Linked DNA regions of Methylovirgula sp. 4M-Z18. The protein of the gene in region 1 binds, or shares a complex with, the protein of each later gene. Links are inferred from orthologs where the notes say so. Each region holds a gene or a part of one and is shown on either strand. Other genes may lie near its edges. The genes, in order: accB and accD.

The links.
Region 2: the proteins of accB (region 1) and accD are in contact, whole or in part, in a solved structure (PDB 8UXZ), measured with the Escherichia coli proteins. The link is inferred for Methylovirgula sp. 4M-Z18 from one-to-one orthologs.

Annotation. Positions count from the first base shown.
Region 1 is NZ_CP149574.1:2,171,597-2,180,500, forward strand. The notes cover bases 3,749-6,475. They hold accB (acetyl-CoA carboxylase biotin carboxyl carrier protein), read left to right. Parts: upstream 3,749-4,720; coding sequence 4,721-5,230; downstream 5,231-6,475. Other genes in these bases: V9T28_RS10095 (hypothetical protein), read left to right, coding at 3,749-4,043; aroQ (type II 3-dehydroquinate dehydratase), read left to right, coding at 4,173-4,607; accC (acetyl-CoA carboxylase biotin carboxylase subunit), read left to right, coding at 5,284-6,475. Outside these bases: choV (choline ABC transporter ATP-binding protein), read right to left, coding at 40-1,239; V9T28_RS10085 (ABC transporter permease), read right to left, coding at 1,239-2,081; V9T28_RS10090 (choline ABC transporter substrate-binding protein), read right to left, coding at 2,226-3,176; more of V9T28_RS10095, read left to right, coding at 3,642-3,748; more of accC, read left to right, coding at 6,476-6,633; V9T28_RS10120 (L,D-transpeptidase), read left to right, coding at 7,218-7,715; V9T28_RS10125 (gamma-butyrobetaine hydroxylase-like domain-containing protein), read right to left, coding at 7,769-8,134; GTP 3',8-cyclase MoaA, read left to right, coding at 8,239-8,904. UniProt on the Escherichia coli protein: This protein is a component of the acetyl coenzyme A carboxylase complex; first, biotin carboxylase catalyzes the carboxylation of the carrier protein and then the transcarboxylase transfers the carboxyl group to form malonyl-CoA.
Region 2 is NZ_CP149574.1:952,076-960,988, forward strand. Bases 6,178-8,913 are described here. They hold accD (acetyl-CoA carboxylase, carboxyltransferase subunit beta), read left to right. Parts: upstream 6,178-6,980; coding sequence 6,981-7,847; downstream 7,848-8,913. Other genes in these bases: trpA (tryptophan synthase subunit alpha), read left to right, coding at 6,178-6,968; V9T28_RS04400 (bifunctional folylpolyglutamate synthase/dihydrofolate synthase), read left to right, coding at 7,866-8,913. Outside these bases: signal peptide peptidase SppA, read left to right, coding at 1-655; V9T28_RS04355 (integration host factor subunit beta), read left to right, coding at 832-1,122; V9T28_RS04360 (lipopolysaccharide assembly protein LapA domain-containing protein), read left to right, coding at 1,143-1,484; V9T28_RS04365 (ornithine cyclodeaminase family protein), read left to right, coding at 1,489-2,445; V9T28_RS04370 (rhodanese-like domain-containing protein), read right to left, coding at 2,485-2,886; transcriptional regulator FtrA, read left to right, coding at 2,947-3,945; V9T28_RS04380 (phosphoribosylanthranilate isomerase), read left to right, coding at 4,236-4,886; trpB (tryptophan synthase subunit beta), read left to right, coding at 4,913-6,127; more of trpA, read left to right, coding at 6,129-6,177.

The DNA.
Region 1 (8,904 bases):
TTGTGCCGAAAACCGGTAGCCACTTTTCGGTACGATGCGTTATTCCTCGTCCTGCTTGCGTAGCACCGCCTTGAGCACGTCACGCACGCCGATCGAACCGACAAAACGATTGTCGTCGTCGAATAGGGCGACGGGGGCGATATTCGCATTGTGCATCGCCAACATGACCGTCTTAAGCGATGTGCCGGGGCTTGCCCAATAGCAGGGCCGCTCGCCCGACGCGATCGGGTCGTCTGCCTTCAGACAATGCACCCAGGTTCCGGGGAGGCCATCGCGCTCCGCCGCAAGGACCTGGCGGTTTGCATCCAGTTTGAATCGGGTGGTCTTGCGTCGATCGAGCCAAACCCAACCGTCGCCGGCGCCCTCGAGGTCCCGCACGTCTCGCATCACATGCCAGGCCGTCAGCACGCTCAAGGGATTCACATTGGCGATGAATTCCTGAACATAATCGTTCGCGGGCCGCAAAACGATATCTTCCGGTCGGCCGGACTGGACGATGCGGCCACTCTCCAGAATGGTGATCGTATTGCCGATCTTGAGCGCCTCTTCCAAATCGTGGCTAACGAAGATGATGGTCTTCTTCAGTTCCGATTGCAGTTGCAGCAACTCGTCCTGCAATTTGGTGCGGATCAGCGGGTCGAGCGCCGAGAATGGCTCGTCCATCAGCAGGATCGGTGCCTCGGTGGCAAAGGCGCGGGCGAGGCCAACGCGTTGCTGCATGCCGCCGGAAAGTTCATGCGCATATTTGCCGGCCCATTGGCTGAGGCCCACCAATTTCAATTGCTTGTCGACGCGCTCTTTCCGTTCGGCCTCCGGGATGCCGGCGAGTTCGAGCCCGAAGCCCACATTCTCGGCAACCGTGCGCCACGGCAGCAGGCCGAATTGCTGGAACACCATCGCGACGCTGCCTTGCCGCACGTGCCGTAGCGTGTCTGCGCTGCAGGTGACGACATCGACCATCTCATTGCCGGCTTTCACCAGCACGGACCCGCGTGCCACTTTGTTCAGACCGTTGACCGCGCGCAGCAAAGTCGATTTGCCGGAGCCCGACAATCCCATCAGCACGCTGATCTCGCCCTCTTTCACCGTGAGGTTGCCGTTGGCGCAGCCGAGCACGGTGCCCGTCTTGGAAAGAATATCGGCACGCGTGCCACCGGCATCCAGCATTTTCAGCGCTTCGCTGATGTTGCTGCCGAACACGATGTCGACATTCTTGAAGTCAACTGCAATGTCGCTCATCAGTGCGCCTCCTTCACCCGGCAGAGGCGGTCGAGAATGATCGCCAGAATCACGATACAGGCGCCCGCCTCGAAACCGCGCGGAATGTTGAACTGGCCCATCGCGCGTACCACATCGACGCCGAGACCTTCGGCGCCGACAAGTCCGGCGATCACCACCATGGAAAGGCTGAGCATGATACATTGCGTGACGCCGGCCATGATCGTCGGCATCGCATGCGGCAATTCCACCTTCCACAACAATTGGCGCTTGGTCGAACCGAAAGCTTCACCAGCTTCCTTCAGCGCGGTAGGCGTCGAACTGATGCCCAGATAAGTGAGCCGGATCGGTGCCGGCAACGCGAAAATCAAAGTGGCGATCAGCCCGGGTGCCGCGCCGAGGCGGAACAAAGCGACCATCGGGATCAGATACACCAGGGTCGGCAAAGTCTGCATCATGTCGAGGATCGGGTGGATCACCCGGTACCACTTGGGCCGATGCGCCGACATCACGCCGACCGGAATGCCGATGACCATGGCAACTGCGGCCGACCAGGCGACGAGCGCCACGGTCTTCATCGTGTCTTCCCAATAACCCTGGTTCCATATGAACAGGCAGCCCAAAAGGATGAAAATCATCAGGCCTATTGAGCGGAAGCGCCAATAGGCGAAGACCAGGATGATCAGGATGATGACGGGCGGCGGTAGAAAGGTCAGCACCGTGGACGTTGCGCTGACCACGCTCTCGATGACGAGCCGCAACGGATCGAAGAACCACGTCGTGCAATAGCTCTGAAAGAATTCGATGACCACTTGCATCATGTGGCCAAAGGGCAGCTTCGTATCCGTTACCCAGTTGAACATGTCACCCCCTCATTCTGGCAATGATCAACGCGCCACCTGCCGCCCCTGAGGCTCCCTCCCAAGGAACACCTGCCACGACCAGAAACGCCCCAACTTCCCCAAATATAAAAGGGGAGAGCCATCGCCCTCCCCTTGCCACGGCTCTTACAGGCCGAGGCTCTTCTTGACCGCGGCAAGACCGGGCTGACCGTCGAAGGTGGTCACACCGGCAAGCCAAGCATCTAGAACGCCCGGATTCGCCTTCAAGTATTTTTCGGCAGCGGCCGGACCTTCCATCCCGTCACCCGTAATATAGTTCATCACGGTATTTTCGAGATCCACGTTGAACTTGAGATTGCCGACGAACTTGCCGGCATTCGGGCATTCGCCCGCCCAGCCGGCGCGCTCGTTGGTATACACGATCGCGCTGCCGAAGTTCGGGCCGAACGTATCGTCGCCACCGGTCAGATACTGGATCTTGAAATTGACGTTCATCGGGTGCGGCGCCCAGCCGAGGAAGACGATATCCTCTTTACGCGCCACAGCGCCCTGCACTTCGGCGAGCATGCCCTGCTCGCTCGACTCGACCAGTTTGAAGTCCTTCAGATTGTCCTTGTTGCCGTCGATCAGGCTCTGCACCAGGCGGTTACCGTCGTTGCCCGGCTCGATGCCATAGATCTTGCCCTTCAGCGAATCCTTGAACTTCGTGATGTCGCCGAAATCATGCAGGCCCTTGTCGTAAGTGTACTGCGGCACCGCGAGGGTGTATTTCGCCCCTTCCGGCAGATTGGCGCCGGTCTCGATCACCGACTTGTCTTCGATATAGGCCTTGCGGTCGTTTTCCATGCTCGGCTGCCAGTTGCCAAGGAACACATCGATGTCTTTGGATTTCATCGAGGCGTAGGTCACCGGCACGCTCAAAACGGTGGTCTTCGGCGTATAGCCGAGACCCACGAGAATCCGCGAGGCGATCGCCGTCGTCGCGGTAATGTCGGTCCAGCCGACATCCGAGAACTTGACAGTCTTACAGGCCTCGGGATCGCCGGCCAGCGCGGTACCCGACGTGGCACCCAGCGCCAAAGCAGCGGCGACAAAAATCTTCACTCCACGCGTCATTTAAATCTCCCCGAAAATGACGAACCACACGTCGTTGTGACTGCCGAAACGTCCTGCCGCAGATCCGCCCCTCCCTGGACGGGAAACATAGATTCACGGCTCTTCGTTCGGCCAAACTTTGCGCTTCAACTGATACAAACCCGATGCTTGATGAGAAGCGCGCGAGTATCCCGGCATCAGTCTTGGGCGCAATTAGACAATTGAACGGAACAATTGACAAGGTTATTCTCTTTGATTTTTCGAGGGAATTTTGTCTTGATCCGACCAAAAATTTCGTATTTCCCGGTTTTTCCAGACGCTCATTTGTGCCGCGAAAAATGGGCATCTATTATGCTTTTTCGCAATATATAAATTGTCTTATTGCATTAAAAAATCGCTGCATTTATACGCACGCGAACGAGCCGAAAACATAAGGCCGTCGCGACAGCTTGGGGCTGCGATCACTCTGAAAGAGGTCCTCTAATTATGGGTCTGATTGGTAAACTTGCAGCCGTTGCGGCTGTTATCGCTTTGGGTATTTCCGCGGCTGGCTGCAGCTCGACGGGCGAAGGCGCGGCCGCCGCGCAAGCCTCGATCACGGCGCAGGGTCCCAATCCGCGCGACAAGACGCCGGTTTGCCGCCGCTTGCACGGCGACGGGATCGTTCTGTCGGAACATATCCGCCAGAAACAAGGCGAAGTTGGCGCGAACGCCGCGTTCACCGCCGGTATCGCCGCATTGAGCCTGGCAAATTCGGACGGCCATCGTGTTGTGGTTGCTGACGCCGGCGGCGCCTCGCGCGACGACCTGTCGTATCTGCAGGGCCAAATGGCCGATGTGAACGGCCAACTCGTGGCGCACGGCTGCACGCCGATCACGTCGAACTAAGGTTGCAGGGCCACCTGCGTGGCAGGCGGCCCCTTTTTCCGAGGGAGCTTCCCTCTCGTCCGATTGCGGGCTATGACGGTTCAGCGGGCGGCCGGTTCGGCCGCAGCCTTTCCGATTTGAGGGAAAACGATGAAAACCGTCCACGTCTTGAATGGACCCAATCTCAATCTGCTCGGCACCCGCGAACCGGGGACCTATGGCGCACAGACACTCGCCCAGATTGAGGCCGATTTGCGGGCCCGGGCAGCGGCGCTCGGCGCCGATCTCGTATTCAAGCAATCTAACCAGGAAGGCGATCTTGTCACCTGGATTCAGGAGGCTGGTTCCGCGGGCCAACCGATCATTTTGAACGCCGCCGCCTATACCCACACGTCGATCGCGATTCATGACGCGATCCGGGGGGCCAAGGCCGAAGTCATCGAAGTACACCTATCCAACGTGCACGCGCGCGAGCATTTCCGGCACCATTCCTATATATCGGCTGTTGCCAAAGGGGTTATTCTCGGGTTTGGTCCGATGAGCTATAGGCTCGCGCTCGAGGCGCTGCTTGAAGGCGCAGCTTAAGAGATCACGCCGCGCGGGCTGGGGAATTTGTCGTATTTTAACAAAAACCTGCTGTCACTTTCCCGAGAACGAATACTTCGCGGCAAGACGTCATGACCTATTAAAGAGGCGATATGAAAAAACCGGCCAAGACACCATCCGCACCCAGGGCGGTGAGCGACAAGAGCATCGACGCAAACCTGGTGCGGGAAATTGCGGATCTGCTCACCGACACGGATCTTACCGAGATCGAGGTGGAAAAAGGCGATCTGCGCATTCGCGTCTCCCGCGCGGTGGCAGCCGTTGCGACTGCGGCACCGATGGCCATTCAACATCACGTTGCGCCGGCGCCGCAAGCCGCGCCTGCCCCGGCTCAGCCGGCCGCCCCGCCCGTGCCCGCGGCCGAGAATCCGGGAACGGTCAAATCGCCTATGGTCGGCACCGCATATCGCCGCACCAATCCGCAGGCGAAACCCTTCGTCGAAATCGGTTCGGTGGTGAAAGCCGGCGACAAAATCCTGCTCGTCGAAGCCATGAAGACGTTCAACGAAATTGTCGCGCCGCGTGCCGGCACGATAACCGCCATCATGGTCGAAGACGGACAGCCTGTGGAATATGGCCAGCCGCTGCTCGTCATCGAGTAGCCGCTGCGCAAGCTCGGCCAGGGGATGTCGTTTGACGAGGATTTGGATTCCACATGTTCGATAAGATACTCATCGCAAACCGGGGCGAAATCGCGTTGCGCGTACTGCGCGCAGCCAAGGAACTCGGTATTGCCACAGTCGCCGTTCATTCGACCGCGGATTCCGATGCGATGCACGTGCGGCTGGCCGATGAAAGTGTCTGCATCGGCCCACCGGCCGCCAGGGATTCCTATCTCAATGTCCCGGCGTTGCTGGCTGCGTGCGAAATCACCGGCGCCGACGCGATTCATCCCGGTTACGGTTTCCTGTCGGAAAATGCGCGTTTTGCGGACATTCTTGCCGAGCACAATATCGCCTTCATCGGCCCGAAAGCCGAGCATATCCGGATCATGGGCGACAAGATCGAGGCCAAACGCACGGCCTTGCGCCTCGGCATTCCTTGCGTGCCGGGCTCCGAAGGCGGAGTGACGGAAGATGCCGAAGCGCTGAAAATCGCGGCGGACATCGGCTATCCGGTTCTCGTCAAAGCCGCCGCCGGCGGCGGCGGGCGCGGGATGAAAGTGGCGCGTTCGGCCGAAGATCTCCCCGACGCTTTGGCAACGGCCCGCTCGGAAGCAAAAGCGGCGTTCGGAGACGATGCGGTCTATCTGGAAAAATACCTCGAAAAACCGCGCCATATCGAGATTCAAGTATTGGGCGATGGCCAGGGCGGCGCGGTGCACCTCGGCGAGCGCGACTGCTCCTTGCAGCGCCGGCACCAAAAGGTCTGGGAAGAAAGCCCCTCACCGGCTTTGAACGACCGGCAACGGGCAGAGATCGGCGAAACGGTCGCCAAGGCGATGCGCGAACTCGGCTACGTGGGCGCAGGTACGATCGAGTTCCTTTATGAGGATGGCCGATTCTATTTCATCGAAATGAACACCCGCATTCAGGTCGAACATCCGGTCACCGAAATGATCACCGGGATCGACCTCGTCAACGAGCAGATCAAGATCGCAGCCGGCTCGCCCTTGTCCTTCGCGCAAGAAGACGTGGTGTTCACCGGGCACGCGATTGAATGCCGGATCAACGCCGAACATCCGGCGACCTTCCGCCCCTCACCGGGCAAGATCTCCTATTATCATCCGCCCGGCGGCCTGGGCGTGCGCGTCGATTCGGCAGTCTACCAAGGCTATACGATTCCGCCGCACTATGACTCGCTCGTCGGCAAGCTGATCGTCCATGGCCGTACGCGGACCGAGGCGCTCATGCGTCTGCGCCGGGCGCTCGACGAGTTCATCGTCGACGGCATCGATACGACGATCCCGCTCTTCCGCACCCTTGTGCGCAATGCCGATATTCAGAACGGCCAATACGACATCCACTGGCTGGAAAAATTCCTCGCCGACGGCGGTATGGATTAGACGTCTGACCTTTCGAAGCCGGGCAACGCTTTCCACCGCTCAAAATCCGGCGGCGGACATATTAGAGTTAAAGCGCCAATGTATGCTTGACTTCGCCCTGCGCCCTCCGTAAACGGGGGGCGCTTGAGGCGAACAGCCTTGAGGGCGCGTAGCTCAGCGGGAGAGCACACCCTTCACACGGGTGGGGTCACAGGTTCAATCCCTGTCGCGCCCACCATGCTTTTATCCAAAATCTCAATAATTTCGCGCCACATTTTGATAGCGCGGCATGGCGGCGTTGCGGCCTGCTTAACCGCGGCTCACTGCAACGGCATTGTGTCGCGGCAAGGCGGAATTGTTGCAGCCATGCAACTCCCGCCAAGAAGCAACCGTTCGTTTACGATTCCCGCGATCTCCAATTGCATCGACGGCGTATTGGTAGAACATTGTTCACATGTGGCTTGGCTGAGGCCGCGTGATTCTGCGTTCGTTTTCACCTTCGAGATTACGAGGCACCAATGCGCCGTTACCTTATTTCCATGGCCAGCTCTGTGGCCGGGATTATTCTTTATTCCGCGGCCCCTGCTTGGGCCATCGATTCCGACATGCTCAAAGTCTTCACCACGACGCCCCAACCCGAGGCGAATGTGCAGGAGAATCCTATCCCGCGCGAAACGGTCACCTATGACGGCCCCTACGCGCCGGGAACCATTCTGATTTCGACAAAAGAACGTCGGATGTACCTCGTCCTGCAGGAACACCAGGCGATCAAATATGGCGTCGGCGTCGGTCGTCCGGGGTTCGAGTGGGGCGGCGTGAAGCTCATTTCACGCAAGGCCGAATGGCCCGATTGGACCCCGCCTCCGCAAATGCTGAAGCGCCGGCCCGATCTGCCCCGGCACATGGCCGGCGGCATCGACAATCCGCTCGGCGCCCGGGCGATGTATCTCGGCTCCTCGCTTTATCGCATCCACGGCTCGAATGAGCCGGATACGATCGGTCAGGCGGTCTCGTCGGGCTGCATTCGCATGACCAACGAGGATGTCGAGGATCTTTATGAACGTGTTCATGTCGGCACGAAAGTGATCGTTCTGCGTAACTGAGCGATCTTCGGGCTGTTCGCGCGATTTGAGCCGGGGTTCGCCCCGGCTTTGTCTTAGCCTCGATTGAGGTGCTTGGCTTCGAGCTCGTCGAGATAGATTTGCCAATGGGCGGCGAAATTCTGCCCAAGATCGAACAGATAGTCCCAGGTGTAGAGCCCGCTGTCGTGGCCGTCGTCGAACACGAGGCGCGCAGCATAGTTCCCGACCGGCGTCACTTGGGTGATCCGGACTTGTCTCTTGCCCGCCACCGTTTTCTTTTCGGCCGGACTGTGGCCGCGCACCTCCGCCGAGGGGCTCGAAACCCGTAAATATTCGGCACTCAGCTCATAGTCCTCGCCGCCGATGAACTGGATCTTCAGAACGCTCCCATGCTCGCGAACCCGAATTTCCGTCGGCCAATGATCGGCGCCCTGCTGCATGAAGATCCCTTTTTAGTCTTGTTTCGTCGCGTGAGACATATAGATAGATTATCAGTCAAAAGTAGCGAAAATGCCGCCCGTTGGGGCCGGCACAGGTCAGAAACATGGATGGGATCACAGAAATCGACCAATATGGCGCCACCGCCGCCCATCTTGAGGTGCCCACCGCTCCCACCTCGCCACTGATCGATCCGTTCGGCCGGGCGATTACCTATGTCCGCGTCTCGGTGACGGACCGGTGCGATTTCCGCTGCGCCTATTGCATGTCGGAAGACATGAACTTCCTCCCCAAGCGCGACCTGCTGACGCTGGAAGAGCTTGATCGCCTGTGCACGGCTTTCATCCGCCGCGGCACCCGCAAATTGCGGATCACAGGCGGCGAACCCCTGGTTCGCCGCAATATCATGAGCCTCTTTCGCGGCCTTTCGAGGCATCTGCACTCCGCGGCGCTCGACGAAGTCACGGTGACGACCAACGGGTCTCAGCTTTCGCGCTATGCCACCGAACTCGCCGATTATGGCGTAAAGCGGATCAACGTCTCGCTCGACACGCTCGATCCGGCCAAATTCCGCCAAATCACCCGCTGGGGCGATTTCGACAAAGTGATGGCCGGGATCGATGCCGCGCAGCGGGCAGGACTGGCGATCAAGATCAATACGGTCGCCCTGAAAGATTTTAACGAGAACGAATTCGAGCGGCTTCTCGTCTGGGCGCACGGGCGTGGCATGGACATCACCTTCATCGAGGTCATGCCGCTCGGTGAAATCGAG
Region 2 (8,913 bases), 1.2 Mb from region 1 along the record:
TCAAATCCGCCGGGTGGCCGACAAAAAGCCGGTGGTCGCGGTGGTCGGCACCATGGCTGCGTCCGGCGCCTATATTGCCGCCCTCGCCACCGATCATATCGTCGCGCATCAGACCTCGTTGGTCGGCTCCATCGGCGTGCTGTTCGAATATCCCAACGTGTCGAAACTGCTCGATACGGTCGGCGTGCAGATGGAGACGATCAAATCGTCGCCCTTGAAAGCTTCGCCCAACGGGTTCGAACCGACCTCTGAAGCCGCAAAGGCGGCGTTGGCCGCTCTCGTAACCGATTCCTTCGATTGGTTCAAAGCGCTCGTCAAAGAACGCCGTCACATGACCGATGCCGAACTCGCTGCGGTCGCCGATGGCCGCGTTTTCACCGGCCATCTTGGCCTGCCGCTGAAACTGATCGACGAGATCGGCGGCGAGCGCGAAGCGATCGCCTGGCTTGAGGACAAGAAGGGCGTCACCAAGGGCCTCTCGGTCGAAACGCTCAAGAAGCCGACGGAATGGAAGGGGCTCGGATTGTTCGGGCGGGCCGCCGATTGGCTCGGTTTTTCGTCTCTCGCCCGTGTTATCGATCGCAGCAGCGAACGGGCGGATGCAAGCTTGCTTGACGGCATGGTGTCAATTTGGCAAGTTTCTCCAAACAATTAGCATATTGATCCAGGCTCCGCGCCGTTCTGAGGCGCGGCATTTGCGCAAATGCAATCAGGGTTAATAAATTTTCAGGGTTCGTTGGAATCGGATTTGATCTGGATGAGGAAACGGTGTTCAGTGTCGCAGCACCGCGAACGTCCGGAAATGCCGTCCAGGGTTTCTAGGGGGTAGAAGTGATTAAGTCGGAACTCGTACAGAAGATCGCAGATCGCAATCCGCATCTCTATCAGCGCGATATCGAGAAAATTGTGAACGCGATTCTGGATGAGATCACGAATGCTTTGAAGCGCCGCGACCGCGTCGAATTGCGCGGTTTTGGCGCGTTCTCGGTCAAACAGCGCAATGCGCGCATCGGCCGCAACCCGCGCACCGGCGAACATGTCGAGGTGGATGAAAAAGTCGTGCCATTTTTCAAGACGGGCAAGGAATTGCGCGAGCTGCTGAACAGCGGCGACAAGAATTAAGACACGGAACGGAATGGGCGATGAAATCCTTTTTGCGCGGCATTATCCTCATTCTTTTGACGGTCGTCGTCATTGCATTTGCCGTCATTAACGATCAGCCGGCACGGATTTCGTTTGTTCCTTTCGCCACCGAAGGCGACGCGCTGACCTATAATTTGCCGCTCTGGCTGGTGATCATCATCAGCGTCGGCTTTGGTATTCTGATCGGCGGCATTGCCGCCTGGTTCGGACAGGGGAAGCATCGCCGCGCGGCGCGGCAGGCGCGGGCCGAACTGCAGATGCTGCGCGGCGAGCTTGACCGCGTCCGCGCCCAGATGGTGTCCCCGCCAGGAGCGCCGATGCTGCCCAATCGCGGCGCCTGACCGCATGCAGGTGATTTCGGCGCAAGAGATCGATCGGCTGCTCGACTATCCGTCCCTGATCGTCGCTTTGCGCGATGCGTTCGGCGGCACGATGGTTGCGCCCGTGCGCCACCATCACGAAGTCGGGTCGGGTGCGGGACACGCGACCCATCTCATCATGCCGGCCTGGACCGGGGATGCGCCGGGTGGCGGCTTCGTCGGCACCAAGATCGTCAATGTCTTTCCCGCCAACAGCGCCAAGGGCCTGCCCGCCGTCTACGGATCCTATCTGCTGCAATCGGGGGAAACCGGGGCGCCCCTGGTGGTGCTCGACGGCACGCGTCTCACCCATTGGCGCACCGCCGCAGCATCGGCCCTGGCGGCGAGCTTTCTCGCCCGCGACGACGCAGCGCATCTCTTGGTCATCGGGGCCGGCGCGCTCGCGCCCGAACTGATCAAGGCGCATAGCGCCGTGCGGCCGATCAAGGCCGTCACGCTGTGGAACCATCGGCGCGAAAGTGCCGAGCGGCTGGCGGCCTCCTTAGCAGGAAGCCCGTACAAACTGGCGATTGCCGACGATCTGGCGGCGGCCGTGGCCGGAGCCGATATCATTTCCTGCGCGACCCTGTCGCAGCAGCCGATCGTCCTGGGACAATGGCTTCAGCCGGGCACCCATGTCGATCTCGTCGGCGCCTTCAACATGGCGATGCGCGAAGCGGACGATGCGGCTTTGCTGCGCGCCAAGGTTTTCGTCGACACGCCTGCCGCCAAGCACGAAGGCGGCGATGTCGCGGTCGCCTTGCACGCGGGCGCCGTGCCCGAGGCGCATATTCGCGGCGATCTCGCCGCGCTCTGTGCGGGCAAGGTGCACGGGCGGGACGATGCGTCCGACATCACCCTTTTCAAGTCGGTCGGCGCCTCGATCGAGGATTTGGCCGCCGCCATGCTGGTTTGGCGCAAGAGCCAGGCTAAAGCGGCCTGAGCGACAGGCTCCAAGCCAAGGCTCTTCCGATCCGAATTGTCACGTGCCGTCTGTGGACTGAAGCGCAAAGCCTTCGTCGCGCCATCCGGTCACGCCGCCTGCCATGATTTTGACTGGGCGTCCGAGTTCGGCAAGCCGCAATGCGCCGCGGGCCGCGCCGTTGCAATGGGGCCCGGCGCAATAGGTCACGAAAATCGTGTTCTCCGGCCACGCAGCCATTTTCGACCCGGTGATCTTACCATGCGGTAGGTTGATCGCCCCCGCGATATGGCCTTCAGCGAAGAGGGCGGGGCTGCGCACGTCGAGCAGCACGAAATCGGCGCCCTTGCTGAGCGCATCATGCACATCCCAACAGTCGGTTTCGAAGGCAAATTCAGCGGCGAAATGATCGCGGGCGAGAGTGCTGGGCGCAGGCGGGATAGCGGTCACGTATGTCGTCATGTCGGAGTCTCCTTGTCCCGCTCAACCTACGGTCCGCCGCCGTATTGGCAATTGGCGTGAATGACAATATACGTAAAGATCATGCCAAACCTCACCGGACCTTTCGTCGTCGCCCTCCTTTACGACGGGCTCTGTACATTCGAATTCGGCATTGCCGCCGAAATCTTTGGGCTGTCTCGGCCGGAAATGGGATCGGGCTGGTATCGCTTCGCCAGTTGCGCCATCGACGAGGGACCGATGCGGGCCCATGGCGGCTTCGTCATCGCGGCGGACAATGGCCCGGAGGTGATCGAACAGGCGGACGTGATCATCGTTCCAGGCTGGAAAGGCGCCGACGTTCCGGTTCCCGAGGCTCTGTGCCAGCGGCTTCGCGCGGCGCACCGACGCGGTGCCCGGCTCGCGTCCATCTGTTCCGGCGCCTTCGTGCTTGCAGCGACTGGCCTGCTGGCGGGCGGCACGGCCACCACGCATTGGCGATATGCCGACAAGCTGCGCCGCCATTATCCCGGCATCGCGGTCGACGATGCGTCGCTCTACCGCGTTCACGACCGCATCTACACGTCCGCCGGGAGCGCGGCCGGGATCGACCTGTTGATTGAGATCGTCCGGCAGGATTTCGGCGCAGCGGCGGCCAATTCGGTGGCGCGGCGCTTAGTGATGCCCGCCCATCGGACGGGCGGACAAGCACAATTTCTGGAGCGTCCCGTGGCGGTGCGCGAAGGACTGGAAATCGCCCCGCTTCTGGATCGGGTTCGGGCCAATCTCACGCACGATTGGACCATCGATCGGATGGCCCACGAAACCCGGATGAGCACACGCACCTTCCTCCGCCGGTTTTCGGAAGCCACGGGAATGACGCCGGGAGATTGGCTTGTGGCCGAGCGCGTCGGCGAGGCCAAGCGCCTGCTCTGTCAGGGCAACGCAAGCATGGAGGTGGTCGCAAGCGCGGTCGGCTTTGGCAGTTCCCACACGCTACGGCATCACTTTCGGCAAAAGGTGGGACTCAGCCCCCGTGATTATCGCGCCCGCTTCATGACCGAAGAGCCGATAAGCACGTGACGACGGCGTAGAACTGCAGTGGGAGCAAATGGAGAGCATTTGCAAGGTTTGCGAGACCGGTCGATCTATCCGTTCTTCAATCTCCGCGGCAGCTAAAAAGTCGACAAACGAACTGAGCAGGGAGAAAATGATATTTAAATCAATTTATTACGCGACTTTTCCGGCCTTGCGCGCGGCCGCACGGTCCGGCCAAGAGCCATGGACCATGTAGAAGGGTGCGCTATTTTGGCACTTGGTCAGTGGCCGTCGAAGGCTTTGACTCTTTTCTGCTCCCATGCCACCTCGGGGCCATGTCCATGCTCATCAAAATATGCGGCCTCTCGACGGAAGAGACCCTGGAAGCTGCCCTGCAGGCCGGGGCCGATATGATCGGGTTCAACTTCGTGGCGAAGAGCCCGCGCTACATCTCCCTTGAGACGGCGCGAAGGCTTGGAGCCAAGGTGCGCGGCCGCGCACGCAAAGCGGCGTTGCTGGTCGATGCGGACGATGCGGCGATCGGTGCCACCATCGACGCGCTCGGCGCCGACATCTTGCAATTGCATGGCAAGGAAACGCCGGAGCGGGTGCGCGCCGTCGCATCGCGCTTCGGATTGCCGGTCATGAAGGCGGTCGGGGTCGCGACGCGCGACGATGTGCGGGCCATCGCCGGCTATCGCGGCATGGCCGACCACATCCTGATCGACGCCAAGCCGCCCAAGGACGCCGCTTATCCCGGTGGCCACGGCAAGGTTTTCGACTGGACCATCCTGGAAGCGCTTGACCCGGGGCTTTCCTTCATGTTGTCAGGGGGGCTGAGCCCTGCCAATGTCGCCGAGGCGATCAAGCGCGTGCGGCCCTGGGCCGTCGACGTCTCTTCCGGCGTCGAATCGGTGCCGGGGGTGAAGGATGTGGCTAAAATCCGCGCCTTCATCGCCGCAGCGCGTGACGCGGCCAAAGTGTGAAGGCGAAGAGGAAAGAACCGAACGAGATGAATGAGCAGTTGAATTCCTTCCGAACCGGACCGGACGAACAGGGGCGCTTCGGCCTCTTTGGCGGCCGTTTCGTCGCCGAAACTCTGATGCCGCTCATTCTCGATCTCGAAAAGGCCTATGCGGAGGCGAAAGCCGACCCGGCTTTTCACGCCGAAATCGCTTACTTGCACAAATATTACGTCGGCCGGCCGTCGCCGCTCTATTTCGCCGAACGCATGACCGAGCATCTGGGCGGCGCGAAGGTCTTCTTCAAGCGCGAGGACCTCAACCACACCGGCGCGCACAAGATCAACAACGTGCTCGGCCAGATTCTGCTGGCGCGCCGCATGGGTAAGAAGCGCATCATCGCCGAGACGGGTGCCGGCATGCACGGCGTCGCGACCGCGACGGCCTGCGCGAAATACGGCCTCGAATGTATCGTCTACATGGGCGCGGTGGACGTCGCGCGGCAGAAGCCGAATGTCGACCGCATGCATATGCTCGGCGCGAAAGTCGTGCCGGTGCAGAGCGGCGCGCGCACCCTGAAAGACGCGATGAACGATGCGCTGCGCGACTGGGTCACCAATGTCGAGACGACCTTCTATTGCATCGGCACGGTCGCCGGCCCGCATCCCTATCCCGCCATGGTGCGCGATTTCCAAAGCGTGATCGGCGACGAGACCAAGGAGCAGATGCTGGCGCAGGAAGGCCGGCTGCCGGATTCGCTGTTCGCCTGTATCGGCGGCGGCTCGAATGCCATGGGCCTGTTTCATCCCTTCCTCGACGACCGTTCGGTGGAAATCTACGGCGTCGAGGCGGCGGGCCACGGTTTGCACGTTCCCGACGGCCATGCCGCCTCGATGGCGGGCGGCAGGCCCGGCGTGCTGCACGGCAACCGGACCTATCTGTTGATGGATGATGACGGGCAGATCCTGGAGGGCCATTCGATCTCGGCCGGTCTCGACTATCCCGGCGTCGGCCCCGAACATTCCTGGCTGCGCGACATCGGCCGCGTCACCTACCTGTCGGCGACCGACAAGGAGGCGATTGAGGCGTTCCAAACGTGCTGCCGGCTCGAAGGCATCATTCCGGCGCTCGAATCCTCCCATGCCCTGGCCAAGGTCATCGAACTCGCGCCCAAAATGCCAAAGGATCATTTGATGGTGGTGAACATGTCGGGCCGCGGCGACAAGGATATGGCCAGCGTCGCCGAATATTTGGGAGGCCTGTGAAATGAGCACCCGCATCGACCAGAAATTCGCCGCCTGCGCGGCCGAGGGCCGTGCCGCGCTCGTGACATTTATCATGGCCGGCGACCCCGACATGGCGACGTCGCTCGAGATCCTGAAGGCGCTGCCGCCGGCGGGAGCCGACGTGCTCGAAATCGGCATGCCGTTCACCGATCCGATGGCCGACGGGCCGAGCATTCAGGCGGCCGGCCTGCGCGCGCTGAAAAGCGGGGCGACGCTGAACAAGACGCTCGCCATGGTCAAGTCCTTCCGCGCCGGCGACGCGACGACGCCGGTCGTGCTGATGGGCTATTACAACCCGATCTACATCCATGGCGTCGAGCGCTTTCTCGCCGACGCGAAGGAGGCCGGTGTCGACGGTTTGATCGTCGTCGACCTGCCGCCGGAAGAGGATGCGGAATTGTGCCTGCCGGCGCGCGCCGCAGGCCTCAATTTCATCCGCCTCGCGACGCCGACCTCGGACGACAAGCGGCTGCCCAAACTGCTGCCGAACACATCGGGCTTCGTCTATTATGTGTCGATCACCGGCATCACCGGCGCGGCGGCGCCCGATTACTCGAAAGTCGCTACGGCCGTCACTCGCATCAAGACACATACGGACTTGCCGGTTGCAGTCGGTTTCGGCGTGAAGAACGCCGACAGCGCTGCAGCTATCGCGCGTCATGCCGATGGTGTCGTGGTCGGCACTGCGCTCGTCGACGCCTTGAAAAATTCGCTCGACACCCAAAATCAAGCGACGGACAAGACCGTTGCCGCGGTTGCCGATCTCGTCTCGACGATCGCTGGCGGCGTGCGTTCGGCCCGCCGCGCGGCTGCAGAATAGTAGGATGAAGCGATGAACTGGATTGCCAATGTCGTTCCGCCGCGGATCCGCTCGTTCCTGAGCCGGCGCGAGACGCCGGAAAATCTCTGGGTGAAATGCCCCGACAGCGGCGAGATGGTGTTTCACAAGGACCTGGAAGCCAATCTCTTCGTCGTGCCGGGCTCCGGCTATCATTTCAAGATGGGCGCCAAGGCGCGCTTTGCCTCGATGTTCGACGGCGGCACGTGGGAAGAGATTCCGCTCCGCGAGACCTTGGCCGATCCGCTGAAATTCCGCGACGCCAAGCGCTATAGCGACAAGATCAAGGAAGCGCGTGCGAATACCGGCTTGCAGGATTCGGTGCTGGTCGGTTACGGCCAGCTCGAAGGTGAGAATATCACCATGGCCGTTCATGATTTCGGCTTCATCGCCGGATCGCTGGGCATGGCGGCGGGCGAGGCGGTCGTCACCGGGCTGGAAACAGCCGTGCAGCGCCGTACGCCCTTCGTGCTGTTTGCCGCCTCGGGCGGCGCGCGCATGCAGGAAGGCATGTTCTCGTTGATGCAGATGCCGCGCACCGTCGTCGCGGTGCAGCGCCTGCGCGCCGCAAAACTGCCTTACATCGTCGTTCTCACCGATCCGACCACGGGCGGCGTCACGGCGTCTTACGCGATGCTGGGCGATGTGCACATTGCCGAGCCCGGCGCGCTCATCGGCTTTGCCGGCCAGCGCGTAATCGAGCAGACGGTGCGCGAAAAATTGCCGGACGGATTCCAGCGCGCCGAATATCTGAGGGATCACGGCATGGTGGATCTGGTCGTGCCGCGCAAGGAAATGCGCGCGACGGTCGCGCGGCTTTGCGCTGTCCTGATGCGCGTGCCGGCCAAGGAAGCGGCGTAACCTTATTTGACCCGGATCATGACGCATCGCGATACGGTCCTCGACCGCTTCTTGCCATTGCATCCGAAGCGGATCGATCTGTCGCTCGACCGTGTCACGCGGCTGCTCGCGCGGCTTGGATCGCCGGAATTGCATTTGCCGCCGCTCATCCATGTCACCGGCACCAATGGCAAAGGTTCGACCATCGCCTTCATGCGCGCGATGCTGGAAGCCGCTGGTAAGTCGGTCCATGTCTATACGTCGCCGCATCTGGTGCGCTTTCACGAGCGCATCCGTTTGGGCGAAAACGGCGGCGGCAAGCTGGTCGACGATGCGCGCCTTCTGCACGCGTTCGAGCGGTGCGAGGCGGCGAACGAAGGGGCGCCGATCTCTTTGTTCGAGATCACGACAGCCGCTGCGCTGCTGCTGTTCAGTGAAGCGCCTGCCGATTACCTGCTGCTGGAAGTCGGGCTCGGCGGCACACTCGATGCGACCAATGTGATCGCCAAGCCGCTCGCCTCCGTCATCACGCCGATTTCCCTCGACCATGCCGATTATCTCGGCGGCACGGTCGAGCAGATTGCCGCGCAAAAGGCCGGCATCATCAAGCGCGGCCGGCCGGTGATTATCGGCCGGCAAGGGCCGGAGGCAGGAGCCGTGCTGGAGCAGGTGGCGGAGACGTTGCGCGCGCCGGCGCATATCTGGGCGCAGGATTTCATGGCGCGCGCCGAGAATGGCCGGCTGGTCTATGAGGACGAGCGCGGCCTGTTGGATTTGCCCTTGCCGCGCCTCGCGGGTCGGCACCAGCACATCAATGCGGCGACCGCCATTGCGGCGTTGCGCGCCAGCGTGCCGGAGGTTGAGCCAAAGCATATCGAGGCCGGCCTTTTGCGCGTCGAATGGCCGGCGCGATTGCAGCGGCTGGCGCGCGGCGCCTTGATCGGCCTTGCGCCGGACGGCGCCGAGATTTGGCTCGACGGCGGCCACAACGAGGATGGCGCCCGCGTTCTCTCCGAGGCGATGGCCGATCTTGAGGACAGGCACGCGCGTCTGCTCGTCATGATTTGCGGCATGCTGACGACCAAGG